3 regions of the Vibrio sp. 1078-1 genome follow, and region 2 is predicted to be linked to each of the others. Evidence: riboswitches for the same ligand, from Rfam matches in the RefSeq annotation. Region 2 holds a riboswitch; each other region holds the start of a gene.
The links. Region 2 has a riboswitch for thiamine pyrophosphate ahead of thiB (thiamine ABC transporter substrate binding subunit). Riboswitches for the same ligand answer to the same signal wherever they lie in the genome.
Positions count from the first base shown of each region.

Region 1: linked by a shared signal. The riboswitch ahead of thiD (bifunctional hydroxymethylpyrimidine kinase/phosphomethylpyrimidine kinase) and the one ahead of thiB (thiamine ABC transporter substrate binding subunit) in region 2 are both predicted to bind thiamine pyrophosphate.
Region 3: linked by a shared signal. The riboswitch ahead of thiC (phosphomethylpyrimidine synthase ThiC) and the one ahead of thiB (thiamine ABC transporter substrate binding subunit) in region 2 are both predicted to bind thiamine pyrophosphate.

Region 1 covers NZ_JAWOWM010000001.1:1,259-6,045, reverse strand. Annotated here, with positions in the region: gene R7190_RS00030 (ABC transporter ATP-binding protein) at 1-87, opposite strand, end outside; gene thiD (bifunctional hydroxymethylpyrimidine kinase/phosphomethylpyrimidine kinase) at 77-934, opposite strand; TPP riboswitch at 1,032-1,139, opposite strand; gene R7190_RS00020 (TldD/PmbA family protein) at 1,451-2,836, shown strand; gene R7190_RS00015 (TldD/PmbA family protein) at 2,836-4,179, shown strand; gene trmY (tRNA (pseudouridine(54)-N(1))-methyltransferase TrmY) at 4,258-4,787, opposite strand, start outside.
Region 2 covers NZ_JAWOWM010000004.1:283,365-288,151, reverse strand. Annotated here, with positions in the region: gene thiQ (thiamine ABC transporter ATP-binding protein) at 1-392, opposite strand, end outside; gene thiP (thiamine/thiamine pyrophosphate ABC transporter permease ThiP) at 392-1,978, opposite strand; gene thiB (thiamine ABC transporter substrate binding subunit) at 2,020-3,012, opposite strand; TPP riboswitch at 3,085-3,221, opposite strand; gene R7190_RS11260 (flavin prenyltransferase UbiX) at 3,259-3,897, opposite strand; gene mpl (UDP-N-acetylmuramate:L-alanyl-gamma-D-glutamyl-meso-diaminopimelate ligase) at 3,903-4,787, opposite strand, start outside.
Region 3 covers NZ_JAWOWM010000026.1:279-5,065, reverse strand. Annotated here, with positions in the region: gene R7190_RS24270 (thiamine phosphate synthase) at 1-594, opposite strand, end outside; gene thiC (phosphomethylpyrimidine synthase ThiC) at 594-2,534, opposite strand; TPP riboswitch at 2,698-2,796, opposite strand; gene crcB (fluoride efflux transporter CrcB) at 2,857-3,240, opposite strand; gene R7190_RS24255 (multicopper oxidase family protein) at 3,364-4,746, opposite strand.

The DNA of each region.
Region 1 (4,787 bases), on a different contig from region 2:
ACTCAACCCAGCTAATGTTGGTGTTTGGCTGTCTTTGTATTGCAGACTTGCTTCGGTAAGCTGAATGCCGAGTGCATTAGCGCACATGCGTGTGACCTGCAAAAAAATGGTTCACAGGACCATGACCTTTACCGACATCCAATTCGTCAGCGTGTGCGATAGCTTGGCTGATGTACTGCTTACCAAGGTGCACCGCTTTGTGCAGGTTGTTGCCTTGACCAAGGTAAGACGCGATAGCAGAAGACAGTGTGCAGCCTGTGCCATGGGTGTTTTTGGTTGGAAAGCGTTTAGCGCTAATTAACTCGGCATTGTCTTGCATGATCAGCAGATCGTTGCTGTTTTTGTCTTTTTCCAGATGACCGCCTTTTAACAGCACCGCTTTTGCCCCTAATGCGCGCAAGTCAGCAATCATATCGTTCATTTCAGATTCTGATTGAGGCATTGGCTTACCCGTCAATGCTGCGCCTTCGGGTAGGTTAGGGGTAATGATGTCTGCGAGCGGAATCAATTCTTCTTTTAAAGTGCTGATTGCCGACTGTTCCAGTAATAGATCGCCGCTGGTGGCCACCATCACAGGGTCAATCACGAGGTGTTTTGGCTGGTATTGTTTAATTTTGTCTGCAACGACTTTGATGATGTTGGAATCTGCCAGCATGCCCACTTTGACTGCAACGATGTTGAGGTCGGTAAATACTGCATCAAGTTGGCTCTCTACATGGTCGAGAGGAATGGGGAAAATCGCAGAAACGCCTTGGGTATTTTGCGAAGTAATCGCCGTGATTACCGAGCAAGCAAAACTGCCGGTTGCGGACATCGCTTTGATGTCGGCTTGAATACCTGCACCGCCACCACTGTCTGAGCCCGCGATGGTCAATACGATAGGGGTAGGCAAGGCTGGCGTGTGATGTGAATGAGGTTGTGATTGCTGCGTCATGGTCGCTCCTACTACAAGACGTATAGGAACTGACTTTGACCGTTGCAGATAGATCGATTTTTCGATCGCTATCGCTTACCTAAGAGGGGCGACGAAAGGCAAAGTGTGCATAGTTCCCTACGTCAGTGCTAACTGAATCAGGTTCAACGGGTCTCGAATTTCGATCTCAGCCAACACTTGTCGTGTGGCCCCCCGACTATTTCGTTCGGATGATAGCAGGACCATTGCGGAAGGGATACGTTTTTTGAGCGTAATTATAATGAGTATTCAATTATGCGAGGTGAGTGATAAAGTAAGCACCTAAATGGTTTGCTGGGTGGAATTTACTAGTGCAACGCTCTGGTGAATGAGCAGAACCTGGAATATTTAATAAATAATCGTGGTCTCGTTAAGCAAGGATTAGCACAAAACAAGGTTAAAAAACTGTTAAAATTTAACGTGTTGCCAATTTAACTTTGTTGAACTTTTTCACAGTTAATTAGGAAGGCTAAGACGATCATCGAGCAAGGAGACTTCATGCTTAATTCTGTAACAGCGAAGTCAGTGATCGATCATGCGCTCTTTTTGGGGGCTGATTTCGCTGAACTATTCGTTGAACATCACCAAACCAACACTGTCCAGATCGCATCTGGTGAAGTGGATAAGGTTAACTCGGGTATCGATTTTGGTATCGGTATTCGTCTTTTTTTCGGTCATAAGGTGCTTTACGGTTACACCAACAGCACAGATGAAGCCGAACTAAAGCGCGTAACCTCGCTGCTTGCTGCAAAAGACAAGCGTGAGCAAATCGCGTCAGCGGGTTCTTTGAATTTGAACCGCTACCCAATCCAACATGGTTGCCGCATGCCGCTAGGTAAGGATGCTAACCTAGATTCAAAAATCGCGTTTCTATTGAAAGTTGACCAAGCCGCACGTGCTGAGAGTGAACATATCAGCCAGTTTATTGGCAGCGTTCTTCAGCGCGAGCAACAAGTGTCTATCTTCAACTCAGAAGGTCTACACGTTGACGATACTCGCCACTACATTCGTGTTGCTGGTAACACTGTCGCGCAAAAAGGTAATGAGCAGTCTTCTGGTATGGAAGGTCCTGGCGCTCTTGCTGGTTGGGAATTCAGTGAACAGCTTGATGCCAAAGAGCTAGGTCAAACTATCGCGCAGCAAGCGTTAGTAAAACTTGGCGCGGATGCTTGTCCATCGGGTGAAATGCCGGTGGTGATTGGTAACGGCTTTGGCGGCGTTATCTTCCATGAAGCATGTGGTCACTTGCTAGAAACCACTTCAGTTGCGAAGAAAGCATCAGTCTTCCACGACAAGATGGGCGAAATGGTTGCTCACACCGCAGTGAATGCAGTCGATGATGGCACCATGACCAACGAATGGGGCTCGATTCACATTGATGATGAAGGTATGAAGACTCAGCGCACTCAACTGATCAAAGACGGTAAGCTAACCAGCTTCATGGTCGATAAAATGGGTGGCATGAAGACAGGTTATGAGCCTACGGGTTCTGGTCGTCGTCAAAACTACAAGTTCGCACCAACCTCGCGCATGCGTAACACCTTTATCGAAGAGGGCGAGCATTCACTTAATGACATGCTGGCAGGCATCGAACGTGGTATCTATGCGAAGAAGATGGGCGGTGGCTCTGTTCAACCGGGTACGGGGGAGTTTAACTTTGCTGTTCGTGAAGCCTACCTCATTGAAAATGGCAAAATCACCAAGCCTCTGAAAACAGCAACGCTGATCAGCACGGGTCCAAAAGTGTTGAAAGAAATCAGCATGGTCGGCAAAGACATGGCGCTTGCGCCGGGCATGTGTGGTTCCGTGAGTGGTTCAGTACCAACAACTGTCGGTCAGCCAACGCTGAAAGTAGATAACATTCTGGTAGGAGGCGGTAACTAATGAGCCAAGAACAACAACTTCTTAATGCGGTTGATTACGTCCTATCAGAAGCAAAACGCCAAGGTGCAGAAGCGGACGTCATTGTAAACCGTAACAGTAGCTTTTCTTTGAAAGCGAACCAAGGAAAGCTGGATGAGTACAAAGTAAGCTCAAGCCAAGTTCTGGGTGTTCGTGTTGTGAAAGATGCGCGTGTTGCAACAAGCTATTCTGAGTCGTTAGAGCAACCAAGCTTGGATTTGATGCTGACCAACGCACTGCAAAGCGCTCGCTTTTCCAAGCAAGATGAACATCAGACGATTAGTTGCGTGAACAGTCAAATCGCGACTGATGTTGCTGAGATTGCGCAAGAAGATACAACTTCTGTTGACGAAAAAATCGAACTGTCTCTCGCTCTTGAGCAAGGCGTAGTGGCTCTGCCTCACGCCTCTAGCGCACCTTACAATGGTTACAGCGATGGCGAAACACAACTGATCATTGCCAATACTCAAGGCACATTGTGTCAACACTTCGAGCGCTCGTTCACTTGTTACGCGTATACCTTGTTTGAAAAAGACGGCAAACAGTCAATGGCGGGTAGAATGTCACTGGGTCGCCGTTTTGATGAGTTGAATCCAGCTTACTGTATCGAGGGTGGCTACAACCTTGCTCGCGATCTTCTTGAAGGCGCACCGGTTGCGACGGGTAACTACCCTGCTATCTTCCACATCAATGCGCTAGCAAGTTTATTCGGTGCTTTCGGCAGTGCTTTCTCTGGCGTAAGCGCGATGAAAGGCATTACGCCACTGGGTGACAAGCTTGGTCAACGTGTTGCGAGTGATTTAATTACCTTTACTGATACGGCTTACATGCCAAATGGTATGGCAATCGCGAGTTTTGATAGTGAAGGCTTCGCTACTCAAGATAATGTCATGATTGCTAATGGTGAGTTGAAAACCTTGCTACACAACAGCCAGACCGCAAGTTACTTGGGCGCAGTCTCGACAGCAAGTGCCGCTCGCGGTGCAAAATCGAGCCTAGACGTATCAGCGAATCACAAAGTGATTGCGACAGGCAACAGCAGTGCGTCAGAAGTAAAAGCGGGTGAGTACCTAGAGTTAGTCGAGCTTCAAGGTGTCCATTCTGGTGCGGATGCAGTGAGTGGTGATTTCTCATTTGGTGCGAGTGGCTTCTTGTGCTGTGATGGAGAGCGCGTTCAACCAGTTCGTGGGATCACGGTAGCGGGTAACTTCTACAAGATGCTGCAAGAAGTTGAGGCAGTGGGTGATACTCAGTTAATTAACGATAGCCGAACTTTCTTCTCGCCAGACGTTCGTTTTGCTCGTTTGAGCATTGGTGGTAAGTAAACTTAGCATCCCTATAGAAACAAAAAAGAGGACTCAATGGAGTCCTCTTTCATTACCTAGCAACGTGTGCGCGAATAACTAGAATTCGCGTATGTCCAACTCATTGTGGATCAATACCACACACTGAGAAGCGAAAAGCATCTTAGGACCTAAGCTGATCTTCTCTGTGCCAAGGCGCTTTAAGCTGTTAAAAGACTTTTTCGGCATCGGTATATGGTCAGTTAGCAAGAAACATGGATTTTCACCAATTTCTGCATCACGAACAAATTCGCCTTTCTTATCCAACATATATAGTTGGTGATCTTCTGCCAGCTCTTGTACTAGGCGTTCAAAGCTCACTGTACGAACGGTAATACCAGGTTCGACTTCACGAAGTTGCTCTTTACCCATACCAACCGAAGCATCCAAAGCGCGAGCCACTGCTGCAATCAAGGTTGACTCATGGAAGCCGCCAATGTTGGTGATGTCGTTGGAGCGAATAGTAATGGTGCGTGAGAAGTCTTTTGTGCTTTCCAAAACCAAGTGAACAACCACATCTTCACGGTGTGATTGAGCAACGAACATAGTGTTCATCATGGTATGAGCAAGAATCTCTGTATGCGCTTCAT
Region 2 (4,787 bases):
GAAAGATGCTCTGGCAAACGGTCGAGGTACTCTGCAACACCAACTTGCTGCGCGGCTTGTTCAATCTGACGATTTTGGTCCACCGTAAGCTTTAGCCCTGGGTGTAAGCCCAAACCGATGTTGTCACGCACCGATAAGTGAGCAAACAAATTGTGCTCTTGGAACAACATAGAGAACGGACGCAGATAAGGCTCTTTACGCACAATGGACTCACCATCAACACAAATATCACCACGGTCAGGATGGATGAATCCTGCCACCAACGCCAGCAAGGTTGACTTCCCTGCCCCACTTGGTCCCATCAGCGATACAATCTGTCCTTGCTCAATCGTTAAGTCAAAACGAAACAGTTCACGTTGGTAGGTGTACTGCACATCATCCAACACTAACATTACGCTCTCTCCTTCGTTTTCAATACTTTCTCAATCAAGGCAAAACAGCCCACACTCAACAACAATAGGGTCACCGATACCACCGCAGCTGCGTCCATCTGATAACTGCCAAGCAACTGGAACAAATACAGAGGTAAGGTACGAAACTCTTGTCCACCAAACAGTGCGATGGCACTTAAATCCCCTATTGCAAACATAAAGCTGATCGCAAACGCATGTGCAAACGGCTTGCGTAGCGCCTGCCACTCCACCACTTTAAACCGTTGCCAGCCACGCATGCCTAAGCTGGCACATACATACTGATACTGTTGTTCAATGTGCAGCATTGGCTGCGCTAGCGTTTTGATCACGTAAGGCAAAGCCATCAAACCGTTCACCAAAATCACGACAAAAAATGCCAAGCTAAAAACATCGGTAAATGTGCGCAGTAGTAAGAATAAACCGGTGCTAATCACCAGACCTGGAGTCACCAAAATAATGGTGCCGATTAACTCTATCTGATCGGCTCGCGTGTTTTTGTACTGCAACCGCCAACGGCGACTGGTCAATAGTATGGACACCCCTGCAGCGACCGCAAGCGCGCTAGCGACACAGGCGACTTTGAGGGAGTTCAATAGCGCAGACCAAAAACGCTCATCGGTTAATACTGTCCAAACTTGTTGGTTGATACCACTCAGTAACACCATCAATAACGGCGGTATTACCAGTAATAAGACACCTATGATCCAAAAGCTATCCCAAGCTTTTGACCACCCATGATCCTTCGTTAAATATTGCTGTACTGATGTGCTTCCAGCACTGATAGAAACAGGACTTGTTAACTTCTGAACTCCAATAGCAAGCAGTCCACATAACAGCATCTGCCACAGCGCCAATAACGCCCCAGCTTGTAAATCAAAATCAAACTTAATCGCTTGGTAAATGGCCAATTCAATGGTGGTGGATTTTGGCCCGCCCCCCAACGCCATTACAGTGGCAAAACTGGTAAAGCACAACATAAACACCAACCCACAAACGTGGGGAAGCTGCTGCCTTAAACGCGGCCATTCTACCCAGCGAAACTTATCCCAATGGCTCATCCCAAGATGCGCGCAAAGCTTATGCTGCTCGGCAGGAATAGAGTCCAAGGCTTGCAGAAGCAATCGTGCCGCGTAAGGTAAATTAAAGAACACATGGGCGAGTAAAATGCCGTTCAAACCGTAAATAGAGAATGGCAGTTTAGTGTCGAAACTTTGCAACCACTGCGCCAACAACCCACTGTTGCCATAAATCGCTAACAGCCCAAAAACACCAACCAAAACCGGCAAAACCAGTGTCGATGCAAACAGCTTAAGCAGTAATGATTTACCAATAAATTGGCGACGCGAAAGTGCGTGCGCTACTGGAATGGCAAAGCCAACACTGAGCAATGTGGAAAGAAACGCTTGGTAGAAACTGAACTTGGTGACATGTTGATAGTACGGGTCGCCCCATACCACAGACACATCAAGTGAAGGGGCTTGAACAATCAAAGCACCTAGGGCAGAAATAACAAAGGTCGCGATGATCATCGCGACCCCTAAACCTATTTTTGGAACAGAATTCAAAGGTAAAACCTATCTCATTCAGATGAGGATGGAAACGTCAGCTAAAACGTCAATGCGCTTTGCCATTCGCGAATCCAAGACTTACGCATTTTTGCCACTTCATCAGCACTAAAGCTCAACGACTTGCTTGGAACACTCAAAGTTTCAAAACCTTTAGGTAACTCAACGTCAGTGACTGGGTACATCCAGTTACCCGTTGGCATCGCCGATTGGAACTCATCACTTAAAATGAAACTCATAAATTGATCAGCAAGTTCTGAATTTTTTGCCCCTTTCACTTTGGCGGCTACTTCAACTTGCATGTAGTGGCCTTCAGCAAAATTCGCCGTAGCAAACTTCGAATCGTTTTCCGCAATTAAGTGGTACGCAGGTGAAGTGGTGTAAGAAAGCACTAAATCGGACTCACCATTGAGGAACATAGAATACGCCTCAGACCAACCTTTCGTGACCGTTACGGTTTTGCTCGCTAGCTTCTGCCACGCTTGCGTCACATCGTCGCCATAAATAGATTTCATCCATAGCATTAAGCCTTGGCCCGGCGTTGAAGTCCGCGGATCTTGGTAAATCACTTTCAGATCGTCGCGCGTTTCCACCAGCTCTTTCATGCTTTTCGGCGGATTAGCCAGTTTCTCTTTGTTGTACACAAACGCGAAGTAGCCGTAATCGTACGGTACAAACGTCGTGTCACTCCAACCGTTTGGTAACACTGTGTTAGCCGTATCCACATTGTGCTCGGCAAGCAGATCGGTTTTCTTCGCTTCTGCCATCAGATTGTTATCCAAACCTAATACGATGTCCGCTTTGCTATTACCGCCTTCAAGACGAAGACGATTCAGAATCGACACACCATCGTCCAACGCTACGAAGTTAACGTCACAGCCACATTTTGCTTCAAAAGCTTGCTCGATTTTAGGACCCGGCCCCCAATCTGCGGCAAAAGAGTCGTAGGTATAGATGGTTAATGTGTTTTCAGCGGCAAACGCTGAAGTAGAGGTGATTGCAGCTAGGGCAATCAGATTTAGAGTGGGTTTCACTGCTCGCTCTCCATGAGTATTTCAGAGAAATAAGTTGAGCGGCACAGGGTTTGAGGCGGCTATTAAGGACTTCCAATATCCAGACTCAATTCCTACGCCAGCATTATCTGGTTCAGGTAATACGGGTCCCTAGTTAAACACTTAGGTCTCAGCGCCCCAATGCATTGATTGACTCAATGCTAAATGGGTTTGCTCCCCGATGAGTTGGATGGATTGTAAAGGTATTTGAGTGGTTACACAATCAGCTCACGAGCGCTGGTCATAACCCCAACGAGGCACCAAACCTTGCTCAATACCTAAGTGGTCAAGAATTCTCGCCACCATAAAATCCACTAAGTCTTCAATACTCTTTGGCTGATGATAGAAGCCTGGAGCTGCTGGCATGATGGTGACGCCCATTTGCGACAGTTTGTGCATGTTCTCCAGATGTAGCGTTGAAAATGGTGTTTCGCGAACCACGAGCAACAGCTGCCCGCGCTCTTTCATTACCACATCAGCGGCCCGCTCGATCAAGTTATCTGACATACCATGCGCAATCGCTGCAACGCTTCCCGCAGAACATGGGCAAACCACCATTTGCTTTGGTGCAGCAGAACCAGACGCAACCGGTGAGAACCAGTCATCTTTACCGCAAACGGTGATGTTATCGGGATTGCAGTTCAGGTGCTCTACCAATGCTTGCTGCGCCGCTTCTGGGCCACTTGGTAGCTTAAGATTATGCTCGGTTGCCATCACAACACGAGCTGCCGAAGAAATCAGAACGTAGACATGATAATCCGCCGCAACCAAGCATTCTAAAAGACGAAGGCCGTAGGGAGCACCAGAAGCACCCGTTAATGCCAACGTGATGGCTTTTTTATGAGAGGGTTGTGTTTTGTTTTGCATATCAATCAGGCTTTTTGTTTTAACTGCTCAAGAAGTTTTCCGTGAATACCACCAAAGCCACCGTTGCTCATGACTAGAATTTGGTCACCTGGTCGCGCACGTTCGACGATCTTGGCTACAAAGTTATCTATATCCGCATCGACAAACGCTGGCTGTGTGCATTGGTCGGCAATGTCTTGCACAGACCACTCGATATTATCTGGCTGGAACAAGAAGACTTCATCTGCACTGTGTAGTGACTCTGCAAGTGTGTTTTTGTGTACACCTCGCTTCATGGTGGCAGAACGCGGCTCCAACACAGCAAGGATGCGTTTTTCACCTACCTTGTTACGCAAACCACCGACAGTAAGTTCAATTGCCGTTGGGTGATGCGCAAAATCATCGTAAACCGTCACACCTTGTTCTTCACCTTTCAGCTCTAAACGGCGCTTGGTATTGATGAAACGCCCTAATGCCTGGCAAGCAAGATCCGGAGTGACTCCAACATGTCGTGCAGCAGCGATTGCCATCAGCGCATTATCCACATTGTGGTCACCCACCAAATTCCATTCGACGGTACCAACCTTCTCACCTTGCAACGCAACGTCAAATTTTGAGCCATCAAGCACTAATTTGTGCGCTTGCCAGTCACCATTCTCACCAGAGAACTGTTTTTCAGTCCAGCAACCACGCTCTAATACATCCGCTAACGCTTGATCCTGCCTCGGCGCTAAGATCAATCCATTGCCCGGTACAGTTCGCACTAAATGATGGAATTGGCGCTTGATCGCTTCTAGATCATCGAAGATGTCGGCATGATCAAACTCAAGATTGTTCATGATTAAAGTGCGAGGATGGTAATGCACAAACTTAGAACGCTTATCGAAAAAAGCACTGTCATATTCGTCCGC
Region 3 (4,787 bases), on a different contig from region 2:
TGTGGGGAAATCATCAAATTGGTCAGCCCACCGAGTAGATCTTCCCTCATCAAGGTTGTCATTCAACAGTGTTTCACGTGAAACATTCGCTTGCTGAGTTAGCATTCCTCGAGCAAGTGTTAACGCATCTTCGATAGGAAAATCGAGTACTGTCAGCGTTACTATCCAAGCAAGGTGATGTTCAGGATTGAACATTGCGTTGAATTTGGACTTAACGGAAAGCGCTCTCACTTCGTTGTTAATTGGGTGACGCCAGATATCAAGCTGAAACACTTTCTCCTTTTCATCGGATACCTGCGTATCAGCAATGCCAATATGAATCGCTTTCGACGGTTGCTTAGCACACGCTTCTACCGATAAAGCAGAGCGGTAATAGAGCACAAATGAACTCTCATTCTCAGAGTCATAATCATCAATGAGATCAGTCGTTATGTGTGTGGTCTGTTGGCCGCGAACAAGCTGAATAGATTGAGTTGGGCTCACACCCAACTCAATGTCTTCAATGCAAAAACCCTGTTCTTTCGCCAACAACAAACATTGCTGAACTAAACCTGTCAGTTCAATCAACGATGACGGAATAAGGATTTTGCTCATTAGTCACTCACCTCGGCATGTGCTGCTGGGTGGTATAGCTCAGAACCTGACTCTCTAAATTCTTGCGATTTCTGACGCATCCCCTCAAGAGGGTCATCCAGCATTTTGATTGAGATAGCTTGGTCCGCAGCAACTTGCTCTGTGTCTTTCGCATATTCTCGAACCTCTTGCGAGATCTTCATCGAGCAGAACTTTGGCCCGCACATCGAACAGAAGTGAGCAACTTTTCCAGACTCTTGAGGCAAGGTTTCGTCATGGAAAGCGCGCGCGGTATCTGGATCGAGTGATAAGTTGAATTGGTCTTCCCAGCGGAACTCGAAGCGAGCTTTAGAAAGCGCGTTATCACGAACTTGTGCACCAGGATGTCCCTTCGCCAAATCCGCGGCGTGCGCAGCAAGCTTGTAAGTTATCATGCCTACTTTCACGTCTTCTTTGTTTGGTAAACCAAGATGCTCTTTAGGAGTGACGTAGCAAAGCATCGCACAGCCATACCAGCCAATCATGGCAGCACCAATACCTGAAGTAATATGGTCGTAACCTGGAGCAACGTCTGTCGTCAATGGGCCAAGGGTATAGAAAGGAGCTTCATGGCAGTGCTCTAACTGTTCTTCCATGTTCTCTTTGATCATGTGCATTGGAACATGACCAGGACCTTCGATAATCACCTGTACGTCGTATTCCCACGCTATCTTGGTTAACTCACCAAGGGTACGAAGCTCTGCAAATTGCGCTTCGTCGTTAGCATCGGCCACCGAGCCAGGACGCAGACCATCACCGAGAGAAAGTGCCACATCATACTTAGCACAGATTTCACAGATCTCTCGGAAGTGGGTATATAAGAAGCTTTCTTGGTGATGCGCTAAACACCATTTCGCGATGATAGAACCACCACGAGAGACGATGCCAGTAACGCGTTTTGCAGTCATTGGCACATAACGAAGTAGTAAACCGGCATGGATAGTAAAGTAGTCAACGCCCTGCTCTGCTTGCTCAATCAGGGTATCGCGCATCACTTCCCAGTTAAGGTTTTCCGCAACACCGTTCACTTTCTCAAGCGCTTGGTACATTGGCACGGTACCGATCGGAACCGGACTGTTACGTAGAATCCACTCGCGAGTTTCGTGAATATTGCGTCCAGTAGAGAGATCCATAACGGTATCGCCACCCCAGCGCGTCGCCCACACTAGTTTCTCTACTTCTTCTTCAATCGAAGAAGTGACCGATGAGTTACCGATGTTGGCGTTCACTTTGACCAAAAAGTTACGCCCAATGATCATTGGTTCGGATTCTGGGTGGTTGATATTAGAAGGGATAATAGCGCGACCTTCGGCGACTTCTTTACGCACAAACTCTGCAGTAATGTCCTTTGGTAGGTTCGCACCAAAGCTTTGACCCGGATGCTGTTGATTCAGCACTTCATCGCGATACTTGGCACGCCCCATGTTTTCACGCAGCGCGATATATTCCATTTCTGGGGTAATAATACCTTTGCGAGCATAGTGCAATTGGGTCACACAATGGCCATCTTTGGCACGTCGAATACGTGGTAGATTACCGTAACGAAGATCGTCTAGTGTTTCGTCTTCTAAGCGTTCTTTGGTGTACACCGAGCTTACTTCATCAAGTAGCTCAGTATCGGCACGCTCTTCAATCCACCCTTCTCTCAGCTTAGGTAAGCCGCTATAGAGGTCTATGGTGTGCTCTGGATCTGTGTATACACCCGAGGTATCGTAAACGCGTACTGGCTCATTAGGCTCGAAAATAGGCGCTTCTTTTGTGCCTCCAATAAGGCTATCAGCGAGTGATATTTCACGCATTGGCACACGAATATCTGGACGTGAGCCTTCTACGTAGACTTTGCTTGAATTGGGGTACGGTTGTACCGAGAGTGTATCAATGAACTGTTTTGCTTCCAGTCTCGCTTGTTTGCGACTCGACATAGCATTTTTCCTTGCTTTGTTATACTAGATAAAAAGTAATTGGATAAAAATGCTTGGCGGATAGATGCGACAAGAGGAGTCAAATTAAGGCTAGTTAAAGCTTACGATATTTGCCTGTAACAACATTCGACTTTTGATAGATCAACCAGAAAGAACTCCGGTGTGAATATCTTCTCTTGTTCCCTTCGCAGATTCTAATCTGATCAGGTTCAACGGATCCCGAATTAACGGTCTCAGCCTTATGGCACTCCGACAAGTGATGTCAGTATATAAAAACGGCTTGGTGAAACCAAGCCGACCTGTTCAATTTTTAACTACTTTGCTAGCTGCGCATCAATAATTGAAAGCCTATCCACGCAGCTGAAATACTTAACACGACATTCAACAATACGTTCAACCCCATCTTAAAGAAAGCGCCCTGCTGCATAAGCAAAACATTATCCATCGAGAAGGTGGAAAACGTCGTTAGTGCGCCTAAAAAACCCAAGCCAATCACTTGTCGCCAAGGTTCCGTTGCCAAAAGTTCATTATCGAAAGCTGCTATCAATAAGCCCATCATAAATGAGCCAACAACGTTAACGGTTAACGTACCATATGGAAAACCACGCCCCAATAAAATGACACAAAGTTCAGAAATTAAGTAACGAGAACATGCACCAAATGCACCACCCAATGCAATAAAACCCAAAACGGATAGTTGTCCCATAATTCCCCCAGAAAAGTTAATGGCGACATTGTAATCAAATTTACGGCAATAGTGATTATACAATCTTAGAATTCAGCAAAGTATAGCGCTTAAAACTTATCAAGATTTTAAAAGTTACGGGAGTCACTTTACTTCAATGTAACCCATCAAACCCGTCTTCATATGTTCAATTACATGACAATGGTACATCCAACGCCCTGGGTTATCTGCAACAAATGCCGCTTTCGCACTGCCGTTTTTTCCAAGTAAGACCGTATCGGTATGAAACGGTTCGTCGAGTTTTTTGCCATCTAACTCAAGAACCGTAAATGTGTGTCCATGAAGATGAATAGGATGATGATATTGGGTGACGTTCTTTAGGTTGAAGATATAGGTTTTTCCCATCTCCAATGTTGAAAGCGGCGCTGGAATATTATCTTTGCTCATTCCCTCCCAAGCCCGTTTGTTCATCAGCCAGAATTGGGGGATCGCTTTGCCCGATTTATCAGCAGGAGTGATCGCCCCCTCCCACTCAAACACATAATCGATTTGCTCTGCATTTTTCAAATCGAGAGCTGGCACAGGGTTGAGAGGTAATAAAGGCAGTTTCTGGTTGTTCGACAGATCAGACTCAACAACGTCAAACTCGCACAAAGGGAATGGGAAGCGTCCTTTCATTTGACGCACATAAACACGTTTTCCAGCCTTTGGAGCAATCAATCCGACATCTAACCTCATTCCTGGACCAATTTTATGCTGAGTGAGCTTGTAAGGCGTTTTAACAGGGTTACCATCAATAGCGATAACCCAAGCCTCTGCACCTTCAATAGCGATCGGGTAAGTAATGGTGTTATCGACATTAGCAATTCTTAATCGCGTGGTAGCATTCTGCTTCAGCGTATAAACAGGTTCATGCACACCATTGACGCTACTCCACTCTCCGGGAGTCCCCATACGAGCGCTCAAGCGCGGTACCATAAGGTTCTTCCACTGACCTTGTTTGTCTAAATGCCAATGCTTTAGAACTATTTCCTGTTCTTCATCAAATAGAACAGGCTCAGCCTCTTCAACGATAATTAGCCCAACTAAGCCCATACCAAGTTGCTTAACGCTATTCATGTGGGGGTGATACCAAAACGTGCCTGCATCTGGCGGTGTAAATTCATAAGCGAATGTTTCACCCGGCATGATAGGCGGCTGGCTTAAGAAAGGTACACCATCCATTTCAATAGGGATTCGCAAGCCATGCCAGTGGATTGTAGTCGGCTCTGAAAGCTTGTTAGTAAACCTAATTATAACTTTCTCGCCTTGGCGACAACGAATCGTAGGCGCTGGAATCGAACCATTAAATGCGAGTACGTCTGTGTTAAACCCAGGGATAAATTCTGCAGTAGAAGGCTCTGCAGTGATATCGTATATATATTGCCTCTGCTTATTAGTGCTCCTAGATAGAGAACATGCAGGTAGAACGGTAAGCGCGGAGATTGCTAAGGATGATTGAAGAAAGCGTCGACGAGATATATCCATACATAGTTACTCATTAATCCAGATCGGTTGAGTGTAACTAA